Regions from separate parts of the Citrobacter sp. CRE-46 genome, predicted to be linked through region 3. Evidence: predicted binding sites of a transcription regulator. Region 3 holds the regulator's gene; each other region holds the start of a gene.

Region 1 (4,269 bases), 2.0 Mb from region 3:
TTGCCAACCGCTGGGCCCCGCTGGTTGTTGGGCGAAATGCCGGGCTGATGGCGATGGAGTTATTCACACCCGCGCGCGATGCGCTGGCGGAGCGGACCCTGGGTTGGGTTGCGCGATAAATATGGCCTGTAAGCCGGATGGCGGCGTAAATGCCTTATCCGGCCTACGGTTTTGATTGTTCCGGTTTCCAGGAGTAAACAGTGCAAAGTGTTGATGTAGCAATTGTCGGTGGCGGCATGGTGGGACTGGCGGTTGCCTGCGGCTTGCAGGGCAGCGGGTTACGCGTTGCGGTGTTAGAACAACATGTTCCGCAGCCGTTGGCGGTGGATGCACCTCCTCAGCTTCGCGTGTCGGCAATCAATGCCGCCAGTGAAAAACTGCTTACTCGTTTGGGCGTCTGGTCAGATATCGTTGCCCGTCGCGCGTGCTGCTATCACGGTATGGAAGTCTGGGACAAAGACAGCTTCGGGCGCATTGAGTTTGACGACCAGAGCATGGGCTACAGCCATTTGGGCCACATCGTCGAAAACGCAGAGATCCATCACGCGCTATGGCAAAAGGCGCAGCGTTCGCCGGATATTACGCTGCTGGCGCCCGCTGAAATACAGCAGGTAGCCTGGGGTGAGAACGAGGCATTTCTGACTCTGAAAGAGGGCACTATGCTGACGGCTCGCCTGGTGATCGGCGCGGATGGCGCTAACTCCTGGCTGCGTAATAAAGCAGACATTCCGCTCACTTTCTGGGATTACCGTCATCATGCGCTGGTGGCGACGATCCGTACGCAGGAAGCTCACGGCGCGGTTGCGCGCCAGGCGTTTCACGGCGAGGGTATCCTGGCATTCCTGCCGCTCAGTGACCCGCATCTGTGCTCTATCGTCTGGTCACTTTCTCCGCAGGAAGCCGAACGCATGCAGCAGGCAAGCGTTGATGAGTTTAATCAGGCGCTGAATATCGCTTTTGATAACCGTCTGGGACTGTGCAGCGTTGAAAGCGAACGGCAGACGTTTCCGCTGACGGGACGCTATGCTCGTCAGTTCGCCGCCCATCGTCTGGCGCTGGTGGGGGATGCGGCGCATACCATCCACCCGCTGGCGGGTCAGGGGGTTAACCTCGGCTTTATGGATGCGGCAGAGCTTATCGATGAGCTTAAGCGGCTACAACGTCAGGGCAAAGATATTGGCCAGTATATCTATTTGCGTCGTTATGAGCGCAGCCGTAAGCACAGCGCAGCAATGATGCTGGCCGGTATGCAGGGCTTCCGTGAACTGTTTGCCGGCGAGAATCCGGCGAAAAAACTGCTGCGTGATATTGGTCTGAAACTGGCCGATACCCTTCCGGGTGTAAAACCGCAGCTCATCCGTCAGGCGATGGGACTGAACGATCTTCCCGAGTGGCTACGCTAGCGTCCGTAAGGACAATCTTAAGAGTTTGAGACCCGTCACATTTTCCTCTCCCGGCCCTCGCGCCGGGATGCTTCTCTCATTTGAAATAATCTAATTCCACACCTTTTTTCGCATTAGTTTTTTTAATATCACGTTTTTTTCATAACGCCATTTTTGACATTTTTTCCATATTTAATGTGGCTTGATGCTGATTTTTTCTTCTCTTTCCTGTTTGTTATTCTGATTTTTTGGCGTACTTGTGGGTTTATATTCTGTCGTCGATCTGGCCATTTTTTGCCATAAGCTAATGTGATGGCTAATTTTGCCTTATGGTTTAGCGTCTGTTTCGGTGGTAAGTTCAGGACAAAGAGAACGTTTGCGTCGTAGCCCCTGGAGCGGCTGCGGTGCTGGGTTTCGTGGCGAAAATTTCACCGCGAAAGAGTTGGTAGCCCCGCTTATTCAACGAGGAAAAGATGGCTCAACAGACTCCTTTGTACGAACAACACACGCTATGTGGCGCGCGCATGGTAGATTTCCATGGCTGGATGATGCCACTGCATTACGGTTCTCAGCTCGATGAACACCATGCTGTTCGCACCGATGCCGGTATGTTTGATGTGTCGCATATGACCATCGTCGACCTGCGCGGCAGCCGCACCCGGGAGTTCTTGCGTTATCTGCTGGCAAACGACGTTGCGAAGCTAACGAAGACGGGTAAAGCCCTCTACTCCGGTATGCTTAACGCATCGGGCGGTGTGATAGATGACCTGATTGTCTATTACTTCACTGAAGATTTCTTCCGCCTCGTTGTAAACTCCGCCACCCGCGAAAAAGACCTCTCCTGGATTACCCAACACGCTGAACCCTACGCCATCGACATCACCGTTCGTGACGACCTGTCGCTGATTGCGGTGCAGGGGCCAAACGCGCAGGAAAAAGCAGCCACGTTGTTTACTGACGAACAGCGCCATGCGGTAGAAGGTATGAAGCCGTTCTTTGGCGTTCAGGCGGGTGATTTGTTTATCGCAACCACCGGTTATACCGGCGAAGCAGGCTATGAAATCGCCATGCCGAATGAAAAAGCGGCTGATTTCTGGCGTGCGCTGGTACAAGCAGGCGTCAAACCTTGCGGTCTGGGCGCGCGTGACACGCTGCGTCTGGAAGCGGGTATGAACCTGTATGGTCAGGAGATGGACGAAGGGATTTCTCCGCTGGAAGCCAACATGGGTTGGACCATTGCGTGGGAACCTGCCGACCGCGACTTTATTGGTCGTGAAGCACTGGAAATGCAGCGCGACAAAGGCCATGAACAGCTGGTCGGACTGGTGATGACCGAGAAGGGCGTGCTGCGTAATGAACTGCCAGTCCGTTTCACTGACACTTCCGGTAACCAACATGAAGGCATTATCACCAGCGGAACATTCTCCCCAACCCTGGGCTACAGCATCGCGCTGGCGCGTGTCCCTGCGGGTATCGGTGAGACAGCGATCGTGCAGATCCGTAACCGCGAAATGCCAGTAAAAGTCACTAAACCTGTTTTTGTGCGTAACGGCAAAGCCGTCGCGTGATTCATCCTTTTTGGAGATTGATTGATGAGCAACGTACCTGCAGAACTGAAATACAGCAAAGAACACGAATGGCTGCGCAAAGAAGCTGACGGCTCTTACACCGTTGGTATCACCGAACATGCTCAGGAGCTGTTGGGTGACATGGTTTTCGTCGACCTGCCAGAAGTTGGTGCCACCGTCAGCGCGGGCGATGACTGCGCCGTTGCGGAATCCGTAAAAGCGGCTTCTGATATTTATGCGCCGGTAAGCGGTGAGATTGTTGCGGTTAACGACGCGCTCAGCGACTCCCCGGAACTGGTTAACAGCGAACCGTATGCCGGTGGCTGGATCTTCAAAATCAAAGCCAGCGATGAAAGCGAAATCGAATCGCTGCTGGATGCCACTGCGTACGAAGCATTGTTAGAAGACGAATAATGTTGTGCCGGATGGCGCTAATGCTTATCTGGCCTACTCACTGCAACGCGAATTATTTTGCGTATTCGTTTTCGCACGCGTAGGCCCGGTAAGCGTCAGCGCCACCGGGCAATTGAGTTAGAGACAATCACGATTCACTGCACGTTTCAGGAACCATCGCCCATGACACAGACGTTAAGCCAGCTTGAAAACAGCGGCGCTTTCATTGAACGCCACATCGGACCGGACGCCGCGCAGCAGCAAGAGATGCTGAATGCGGTTGGCGCCGAGTCGTTAAACGCGCTGATCGGCCAGATTGTGCCGAAAGACATTCAGCTCGCAACCCCGCCGCAGGTAGGCGAGGCGGCGACAGAATACGCTGCGCTGGCCGAATTAAAAGCCATCGCCGGGCGTAACAAGCGCTTCACGTCCTACATCGGCATGGGCTACACCGCCGTGCAGTTGCCACCGGTTATCCTGCGTAACATGCTGGAAAATCCGGGTTGGTACACCGCGTATACGCCGTATCAGCCGGAAGTCTCTCAGGGACGCCTGGAAGCGCTGCTGAACTTCCAACAGGTCACGCTGGACCTGACCGGGCTGGACATGGCCTCCGCCTCTCTGCTGGATGAAGCCACCGCGGCGGCCGAAGCCATGGCGATGGCCAAACGCGTCAGCAAACTGAAAAACGCCAACCGTTTCTTTGTGGCGGCTGATGTTCATCCGCAAACGTTGGATGTGGTTCGCACTCGCGCCGAAACCTTTGGTTTTGACGTTATTGTGGATGACGCAGCGAAAGCACTGGATCACCAGGATGTGTTCGGCGTGCTGTTGCAGCAGGTTGGTACCACTGGTGAAGTGCACGACTACAGCAAACTGATTGCTGAGCTGAAATCCCGTAAAGTTGTGGTCAGCGTCGCTGCCGA
Region 2 (4,269 bases), 1.4 Mb from region 3:
CTGTTCTTCGCTAATGATGATTCGGCGCTTCAGTTCGGCAAAACGAACCTTGTAAAACTCGTCGAGGTTATTGGAATAGATGCCTAAAAAACGCATCCGTTCGATCAACGGGTTTGATTTATCAGCAGCTTCCTGGAGTACACGTTCGTTAAACGCTAACCAGCTGAGTTCTTTCTCGATATATAGCTTTTCCTGACCCATTACCACTTTTACTCCGTTTCATTCACGGGACACTACCGATTTATTATGGCGAGCATTGCTCTCAGATGTCCAACTGTGCCAGAAAAATATGACAATAAACTGTCTGATAGCAAAGAGAAAGGGGGGAAGAATAGTAGGCCGGATAAGCGAAGCGCCATCAGGCCTACCGGAAGATGTGATTATTCGTCGGCGGCGTAGCCTTGCGGCGGCAGGCGAACGCCGTCCAGCCATGCTGCGTTATCGCGCATCTTCAGGCGACCATCGATAAACCAGCTTACCACCAGCGGGTAAATCGCATGTTCCTGGGCCTGAACCCGGGCAGTGACGTCATCTTCGCTGTCGCCTTCAAATACCGGAACCTTGGCCTGGAGAATAACCGGTCCACCGTCCAGTTCATCAGTAACAAAATGGACGGAGGTTCCATGCTCTTCATCGCCGTTATCCAGTACCTGACGGTGCGTGTGCAAACCGGGATACTTCGGCAATAAAGACGGGTGGATATTCAGCAACCGTTCAGAATAGTGAGCAACAAACGCCGGGCTGAGGATGCGCATATAACCGGCCAGCACCACGACATCGGGGCCGTAGGCGTCAATCTCTTGTATCAGTTGGCGGTCAAATGCGTCGCGGCTGGCAAACTGAGCGGTCTCCAGCGAATGTGCCGGAATATTCGCTTCTCGTGCACGTTCAAGGCCGAACGCATCGGCCTTGTTACTGAATACTGCCCGTATGGTGCCATTGATTTTTTTCTGTTCGCAGGCGTCAATGATTGCCTGCAAATTGCTTCCGTTACCGGAAATGAGCACCACAATGTTTTTCATTCAATGACCACACGCTGTTCGGAATCAGAGGCTTTGATGATACCGATTTTCCATGCGTTTTCACCTTTCTCATTGAGCAAAGCGAGGGCGTTGTCCACTTCCGAAGCTGGCAGGGCGATGACCATGCCTACGCCGCAGTTGAAGGTACGGTACATCTCGTGCTGGCTGACGTTACCCGCCGTTTGCAGCCAGGTGAAGACGGCTGGCCACTGCCATGAGGATTCGTCGATCACTGCCTGCGTGTTGTCTGGCAGGACGCGCGGAATATTTTCCCAGAAGCCGCCGCCGGTCAGGTGGGCGATGGCATGCACATCAACCTTCTCGATCAGCTCCAGAATGGATTTTACGTAAATACGGGTCGGGGCCAGTAAGTGATCGGCCAGCGACTTGCCTTCAAGCTCGGTGGTTTCAGGGTCACAACCGCTGACTTCAACGATTTTACGTACCAGGGAGTAGCCGTTGGAGTGCGGGCCGCTGGAGCCGAGCGCAATCAGCACGTCGCCATCAGCCACTTTTGAACCGTCGATAATCTCGGATTTTTCGACGACGCCAACGCAGAAGCCAGCCACGTCGTAATCTTCGCCGTGGTACATGCCCGGCATTTCAGCCGTTTCACCGCCCACCAGCGCACAGCCTGACTGCAGACAGCCTTCGGCAATACCATTAATGACGCTGGCTGCGGTATCCACATCCAGTTTGCCAGTCGCATAGTAGTCGAGGAAAAACAGCGGCTCAGCGCCCTGAACCACGAGGTCGTTGACGCACATCGCGACCAGGTCGATGCCAATGGTGTCGTGGCGTTTCAGGTCCATCGCCAGACGCAGTTTTGTGCCTACGCCATCGGTGCCGGAAACCAGTACCGGTTCACGATATTTTTGCGGCAATGCGCACAGCGCACCGAAGCCACCCAGACCACCCATCACTTCCGGGCGACGCGTTTTCTTTACTACGCCTTTGATTCGATCAACCAGAGCATTACCTGCATCAATATCAACACCGGCATCTTTGTAGCTAAGAGAGGTTTTATCGGTCACTGCCTGCTTCCCCACATGTTTACTTGCAGTAAAAGTTAAATTCGGCGCAATTCTAACAGGGAAAGCAAACGTTTGCGAGCCTGCTCTGCATCAAGTTTTATCTGCTGATTTTTTCAGCATTTTACAGTCATTTATCTATTTGTTTGAATCGCGCCACGAAAATGAAACCGGGTACATTCTTGTTCTTGAAACCAGCCAGCCAAATGCGCAGTATCGTACTGAAACCGGTTTCTGTTTTCTGTTACGGACCTCACCGAGAGTGTTTTGAACAGGGTAATCATGATAGGGGGAAGGTATGTCTGGATTTAAAGCAGATTTCATGTGGGGGGGCGCTGTAGCCGCTCACCAACTGGAAGGTGGCTGGCGGGAAGGTGGAAAGGGAATTAGCGTTGCTGATGTGATGACGGCGGGGGCGCATGGTGTGGCGCGTGAAATTACTGACGGTGTGATCGCCGGTAAAAATTACCCTAACCATGAGGCGATTGATTTTTATCACCGCTATAAAGAGGACATAAAGCTGTTTGCTGAAATGGGCTTTAAATGTTTTCGTACTTCCATTGCGTGGACGCGTATTTTCCCATTAGGCGATGAAGCGCAACCCAATGAAGCCGGCCTGCAGTTTTATGATGATCTGTTCGACGAATGTCTGAAACATGGCATTGAGCCGGTAATTACGCTGTCGCATTTTGAGATGCCTTACCATCTGGTGACGGAATACGGCGGCTGGCGCAATCGTAAACTTATCGATTTCTTTGTCCGTTTTGCCGGGGTGGTTTTCACGCGTTATCAGCACAAAGTGAAGTACTGGATGACGTTTAATGAGATTAACAACCAGGCGAATTATCACGAAGACTTCGCCCCTTTTACTAATTCTGGTCTGAAGTACCAGCCTGGTGAAGATCGCGAGCCGGTCATGTACCAGGCGGCGCACTATGAACTGGTGGCAAGCGCGCTGGCGGTGAAGACCGCGCGTGAAATTAACCCCGCGTTGCAGGTAGGGTGCATGATTGCCATGTGTCCAATCTACCCGCTGACCTGCGCGCCAGACGATATGATGATGGCGATGAACGCCATGCACCGTCGTTACTGGTTTACCGACGTACATGTGCGTGGTAGATACCCGCAGCATCTTCTCAACTACTTTGCTCGCCGTGGCTTTGAACTCGATATCACCAACGAAGACCGTCAGGCGCTGGCCCTGGGCTGCGTTGATTACATCGGTTTTAGCTACTATATGTCTTTCGCGACGCAGGCTACGGCGGATAACCCCCAGTTGGATTACGATGAGTCGAAAAGCCTGGTACCTAACCCGTATGTGCAAAAATCGGACTGGGGCTGGCAGATTGATCCGGTCGGTCTGCGCTATTCGCTGAACTGGTTCTGGGATCATTATCAACTGCCGCTATTTATTGTCGAAAATGGATTTGGCGCCATCGACGTGCGCGAGAGCGATGGTACAGTCAACGACCAGTACCGTATCGACTACCTTGCCGCCCACATACGTGAGATGAAAAAAGCGGTGGTGGAAGATGGCGTGGAGCTGATGGGATATACCCCGTGGGGGTGTATTGATTTAGTCTCGGCCGGGACGGGGGAGATGAAAAAACGCTACGGGTTTATCTACGTCGATAAAAATAATGACGGTAGTGGGACATTAGCACGCTCGCCTAAGAAATCTTTTTCATGGTATCAAAACGTCATCCAGACTAATGCTGAATATCTTTAAAATTCATAGCATTGATAACAAGCTCCGCCATGAGTACGGGGCTTGTTTTATACTCATCATCCAGACGCAAACGACTTTGGTTGATCCATATCAAGCGGATGCAGTGTTGCGCCAGAGACGAAAAGCGGTATAATCCGGCGATTTTTTTTGTGGTTGCCACTCGTCTGAGGAAAGGAGAAGAGTATGAAGATCGTGGAAGTCAAACACCCACTCGTCAAACACAAGCTGGGACTGATGCGTGAAAACGATATCAGCACTAAACGCTTTCGTGAACTCGCCTCGGAAGTTGGCAGCCTGCTGACTTATGAAGCAACCGCTGATCTGGAAACCGAAAAGGTGACCATTGAGGGCTGGAACGGTCCGGTTGAAGTAGACCAAATCAAAGGTAAAAAAATCACCGTTGTGCCAATCCTGCGTGCCGGTCTGGGCATGATGGAAGGCGTACTGGAAAACGTTCCGAGCGCGCGTATCAGCGTTGTCGGTATGT
Region 3 (4,269 bases):
CCACGTCGCCGCGGGAACACCGCCAATATTGGCAATCGTTAACCCCATAAACATGGTTGCCACGGCGCTGGCTTGCTTATGTTTAGGTACCACGCTTGCGGCGACAACAGAGCCGAGACCAAAAAAGGCTCCGTGATTAAGACTGGTCAAAATACGTGACAGCATCAGCGTGGTGTAATCCGGCGAGATAGCGGAAAGCACGTTGCCCAGCGTGAAAATAGCCATCAGGAATATCAGCGCATTACGTCGCGCGCGATGGGACAGCAGCAGTGTCATCAGCGGAGCTCCCACCATCACGCCAACCGCATACGCGCTAATCAGCATCCCGGCCGCGGGAATCGAGACATCCACCCCTTTGGCAATCACGGGCAATAATCCCATTGGCGAAAATTCGGTGGTGCCAATGCCAAACGCGCCAATCGCCAGCGCCAGTAAGGGATAATTGATTTTCATATATCGACTCCGTAACGTCGAGCCGTGGCGCGACATAAAATAAGAGTCAAAAGCATGACATTGATCGCAAAATTAATAAAGTTAACAAAATTGCAAAAGACTTTTGCTTATTCGCAAACAATAGAGGGGGAATAGATGCGGAAAGGATGAGGGAGAGCTAACTCCCTCGGGGAAATCAATGCAGTGCTGCGGTCAGGCCACCCGCGACGATCAAACCCAGAACAATAATGGTAGTCACTAACGAAAATTTCAGATCGGTGCTCATCAAGTTTTCTCCTTTTTATTCCCACACAAAAAGTGATATTGCGCATTTTTACACACTTGAAAGCAAAAATCTCTCACGATTTATATTGATAACTGCTTTTAACTCTTCCCCTTTTCGTTAAGATCAGACAAAATTCCACGCTTACTTGATTAGCGTACCGGCCATTGACCCCTTCCTGACGTTCCGTGTCGTTTTCCCGGCGTGCCGCAACCCCTACGTTGCGTTAAGGGTGTGTGAAGGCAAACGTTTACCTGGAGTATTCTCAGGAGCTTAGGATATGGTCTGGAGTGAGATGTAATGGCAACAATTAAAGATGTAGCGAAGCGAGCAAACGTTTCCACTACAACCGTATCACACGTAATTAACAAGACGCGCTTTGTCGCGGAAGAAACGCGTAATGCGGTTTGGGCTGCGATCAAAGAGCTGCACTATTCTCCAAGCGCAGTTGCGCGCAGCCTGAAGGTGAATCACACCAAGTCTATCGGCTTGCTGGCGACCAGCAGCGAAGCGGCCTATTTCGCCGAAATTATCGAAGCCGTTGAGAAAAACTGTTTCCAGAAAGGCTATACCCTGATTCTGGGCAACGCATGGAACAGTCTTGAAAAGCAGCAGGCCTATCTGTCGATGATGGCGCAAAAGCGCGTTGATGGTCTGTTAGTGATGTGTTCTGAGTATCCGGAACCTCTGCTTTCGATGCTCGAAGAGTATCGCCATATTCCGATGGTTGTTATGGACTGGGGCGAAGCTAAGGCTGATTTTACCGATACGGTCATTGATAACGCTTTCGAGGGCGGTTACATGGCGGGTCGGTATCTGATAGAACGCGGCCATCGCGAGATTGGCGCAATCCCGGGCCCGATGGAGCGGAATACCGGGGCCGGTCGTCTGGCTGGCTTTATGAAAGCGATGGAAGAAGCGCTGATTAAGGTTCCCGAAAACTGGATTGTACAGGGCGATTTTGAACCTGAATCCGGTTATCGCGCCATGCAGCAAATTCTTTCACAGTCGCATCGTCCGACCGCCGTCTTCTGCGGTGGCGATATCATGGCGATGGGCGCGCTGTGCGCCGCTGATGAGATGGGACTGCGCGTACCGCAGGATGTCTCGCTCATCGGTTATGATAACGTGCGCAACGCCCGCTTCTTCACGCCAGCGCTGACCACCATTCACCAGCCTAAGGATTCACTGGGTGAAACGGCCTTTAATATGCTGTTAGACCGCATCGTGAATAAACGCGAAGAGTCGCAGTCTATCGAGGTTCATCCGCGTCTGGTAGAGCGCCGCTCCGTTGCTGACGGTCCATTCCGCGATTATCGTCGTTAAGCCTGTTGTGCGGGGGCCTCATCTGGCTCCCGCAACCATTCTTTATTCAGCGTTTCGCTATCACCTAAATAGTCCAGCAACCAGCTCAGTGCTGGCGAGGTATCGTTCTGTTGCCATGTCAGACAACACGCGGCATCAGGAAAGGGATTCTCCAACTGCAGCGACACCCATTTACCGCTATCAATCCACGGCTTGGCAAAATGTGTTGGTACCATGCCTACACACAATCCCGCAGATAAACAGGTTGCGGAAGATTCCCAGTCAGGCACCACAACGCGCTTTTGGTTGTCCAGTAACCAGGTTATACGCTTCGGCAATGTACGCGAGGTATCTTCTCGCACCAGTGACGGCCAGTTGCGCAACGTATCATCGCTTAGCGGCCCCGACATTGACGCCAGCGGATGATGGCTGGCCACCACGCAGCTCCAGCTCAGCATGCCCATGTCGCGGAAGGTATAGCGACCCCCTACCGGAATGGCCTGTGTGGCGCCAATAGCCAGCTCTACACGCCCATCGGAAAGCGCATCCCAGACACCATTAAAGACTTCCTGAAAAACCAGCAGTTCCACATCATCAAAGTGGCGATAGAAATCCACAATCATCTGCCGGGTACGTTCGGGACGGACAATGTTATCTACCGCGATTGCCAGTTGTCCTCGCCAGCCGTTGGCGATTTGTTGACATTGCTGACGAGTGATCTGCATTTTTTTGATAACAGAGCGCCCTTCTTTTAAAAACCACGCGCCGGCAGGCGTTAATTCCACATCGCGATGGCGTCGCTCAAAAAGCGGTACAGCCAGCCACTCCTCCAGTTGGCGCACGGTGTAGCTTACCGCCGAAGGTACGCGGTGTAACTCCTGCGCGGCTGAACTGAAACTGCCGTTGCGTGCAACCGCATCAACCACTTCAAGTGAATATTCCGACCACATATTCTGCCTACAAAAAATTTGAAATCAGTAAGCAAATATTAGCGTTTCACAGCGTGAATTACACTCACTACACTCAGCGGCATTGTTCTATTGCTAAAAAAAGAGAAATGATGATGCAACCTGGGAAAGGTTTTTTAGTCTGGTTGGCGGGCCTTAGCGTGCTCGGCTTTCTGGCGACGGATATGTATCTGCCCGCCTTTGCCGCGATTCAGTCCGATCTGCAAACACCTGCATCTGCCGTCAGCGCCAGCCTAAGTTTATTTTTAGCGGGTTTCGCCGTCGCACAACTACTGTGGGGACCGCTCTCGGACCGCTATGGCCGTAAACCGATTTTACTGTTGGGTTTATCTATTTTTGCGCTGGGTAGTCTGGGTATGCTGTGGGTTGAAAACGCCACTGGCTTGCTGGCGCTACGCTTTATTCAGGCCGTTGGCGTCTGTGCCGCGTCGGTTATCTGGCAGGCGCTGGTTACAGACTATTACCCTTCACAAAAAGTAAACCGCATCTTTGCCACCATTATGCCGCTGGTCGGGTTATCACCGGCTCTCGCGCCGTTATTGGGCAGCTGGATTCTGGTCCATTTCTCCTGGCAGGCCATTTTCGCCACCCTGTTTGCTATTACCCTGATTCTGATGCTTCCGGCCCTGCGTTTAAAACCGACGGTTAAAGCACGCGACGACAGCCAGGATAAACTGACTTTCGCCACACTGTTGCGCTCGAAAGCTTATCGTGGAAACGTACTGATTTATGCCGCCTGCTCCGCAAGCTTTTTCGCATGGCTGACGGGTTCACCGTTTATCCTTAGCGAAATGGGCTACAGCCCGGCAGTGATTGGCCTGAGCTATGTTCCGCAAACTATCGCCTTCTTAATTGGTGGTTACGGTTGCCGTGCGGCGCTGCAAAAATGGCAAGGTCGTCAGATGCTGCCATGGTTACTGATTCTTTATTCCATCAGCGTTGTTGCCACCTGGGCTACCGGCTTTATTCATCATGTTGCGCTGGCTGAAATTCTGATCCCATTCTGCGTAATGGCGATTGCCAACGGCGCAATCTATCCTATCGTTGTCGCTCAGGCGTTACGTCCTTTCCCACAGGCCACAGGACGCGCAGCCGCATTGCAAAATACGCTGCAACTGGGTTTATGCTTCCTGGCAAGTCTTATGGTGTCGTGGCTGATCGCCACCCCGCTGCTCACCACCACCAGCGTGATGCTGACAACAGTGCTGCTGGCAGCCATCGGTTACAAAATGCAATCGCAGACCGATAACACCCGTCAAACAGATGACCGGGCGCAAATTG

Evidence for each region. Region 3 encodes PurR, which represses purine synthesis genes. Its sites were predicted from a motif close to CANGCAAACGTTTGCNTG; they were not measured.
Region 1: a site for PurR is predicted at 1,748-1,765, ahead of gcvT (glycine cleavage system aminomethyltransferase GcvT). Genes of this name have one in related genera too.
Region 2: a site for PurR is predicted at 2,118-2,135, ahead of purM (phosphoribosylformylglycinamidine cyclo-ligase). Genes of this name have one in related genera too.

What each region holds. Positions count from the first base shown of each region.
Region 1 covers NZ_CM184341.1:879,350-883,618, forward strand. The annotation lists gene ubiH (2-octaprenyl-6-methoxyphenyl hydroxylase) at 1-119, shown strand, start outside; gene ubiI (FAD-dependent 2-octaprenylphenol hydroxylase) at 201-1,403, shown strand; gene gcvT (glycine cleavage system aminomethyltransferase GcvT) at 1,856-2,950, shown strand; gene gcvH (glycine cleavage system protein GcvH) at 2,975-3,364, shown strand; gene gcvP (aminomethyl-transferring glycine dehydrogenase) at 3,527-4,269, shown strand, end outside.
Region 2 covers NZ_CM184341.1:1,462,898-1,467,166, forward strand. The annotation lists gene ppk1 (polyphosphate kinase 1) at 1-201, opposite strand, end outside; gene purN (phosphoribosylglycinamide formyltransferase) at 381-1,022, opposite strand; gene purM (phosphoribosylformylglycinamidine cyclo-ligase) at 1,019-2,056, opposite strand; gene AC534G_RS06910 (6-phospho-beta-glucosidase) at 2,352-3,782, shown strand; gene upp (uracil phosphoribosyltransferase) at 3,966-4,269, shown strand, end outside.
Region 3 covers NZ_CM184341.1:2,865,678-2,869,946, forward strand. The annotation lists gene AC534G_RS13940 (MFS transporter) at 1-453, opposite strand, end outside; gene cydH (cytochrome bd-I accessory subunit CydH) at 629-718, opposite strand; gene purR (HTH-type transcriptional repressor PurR) at 1,016-2,041, shown strand; gene punR (DNA-binding transcriptional activator PunR) at 2,038-2,970, opposite strand; gene punC (purine nucleoside transporter PunC) at 3,084-4,269, shown strand, end outside.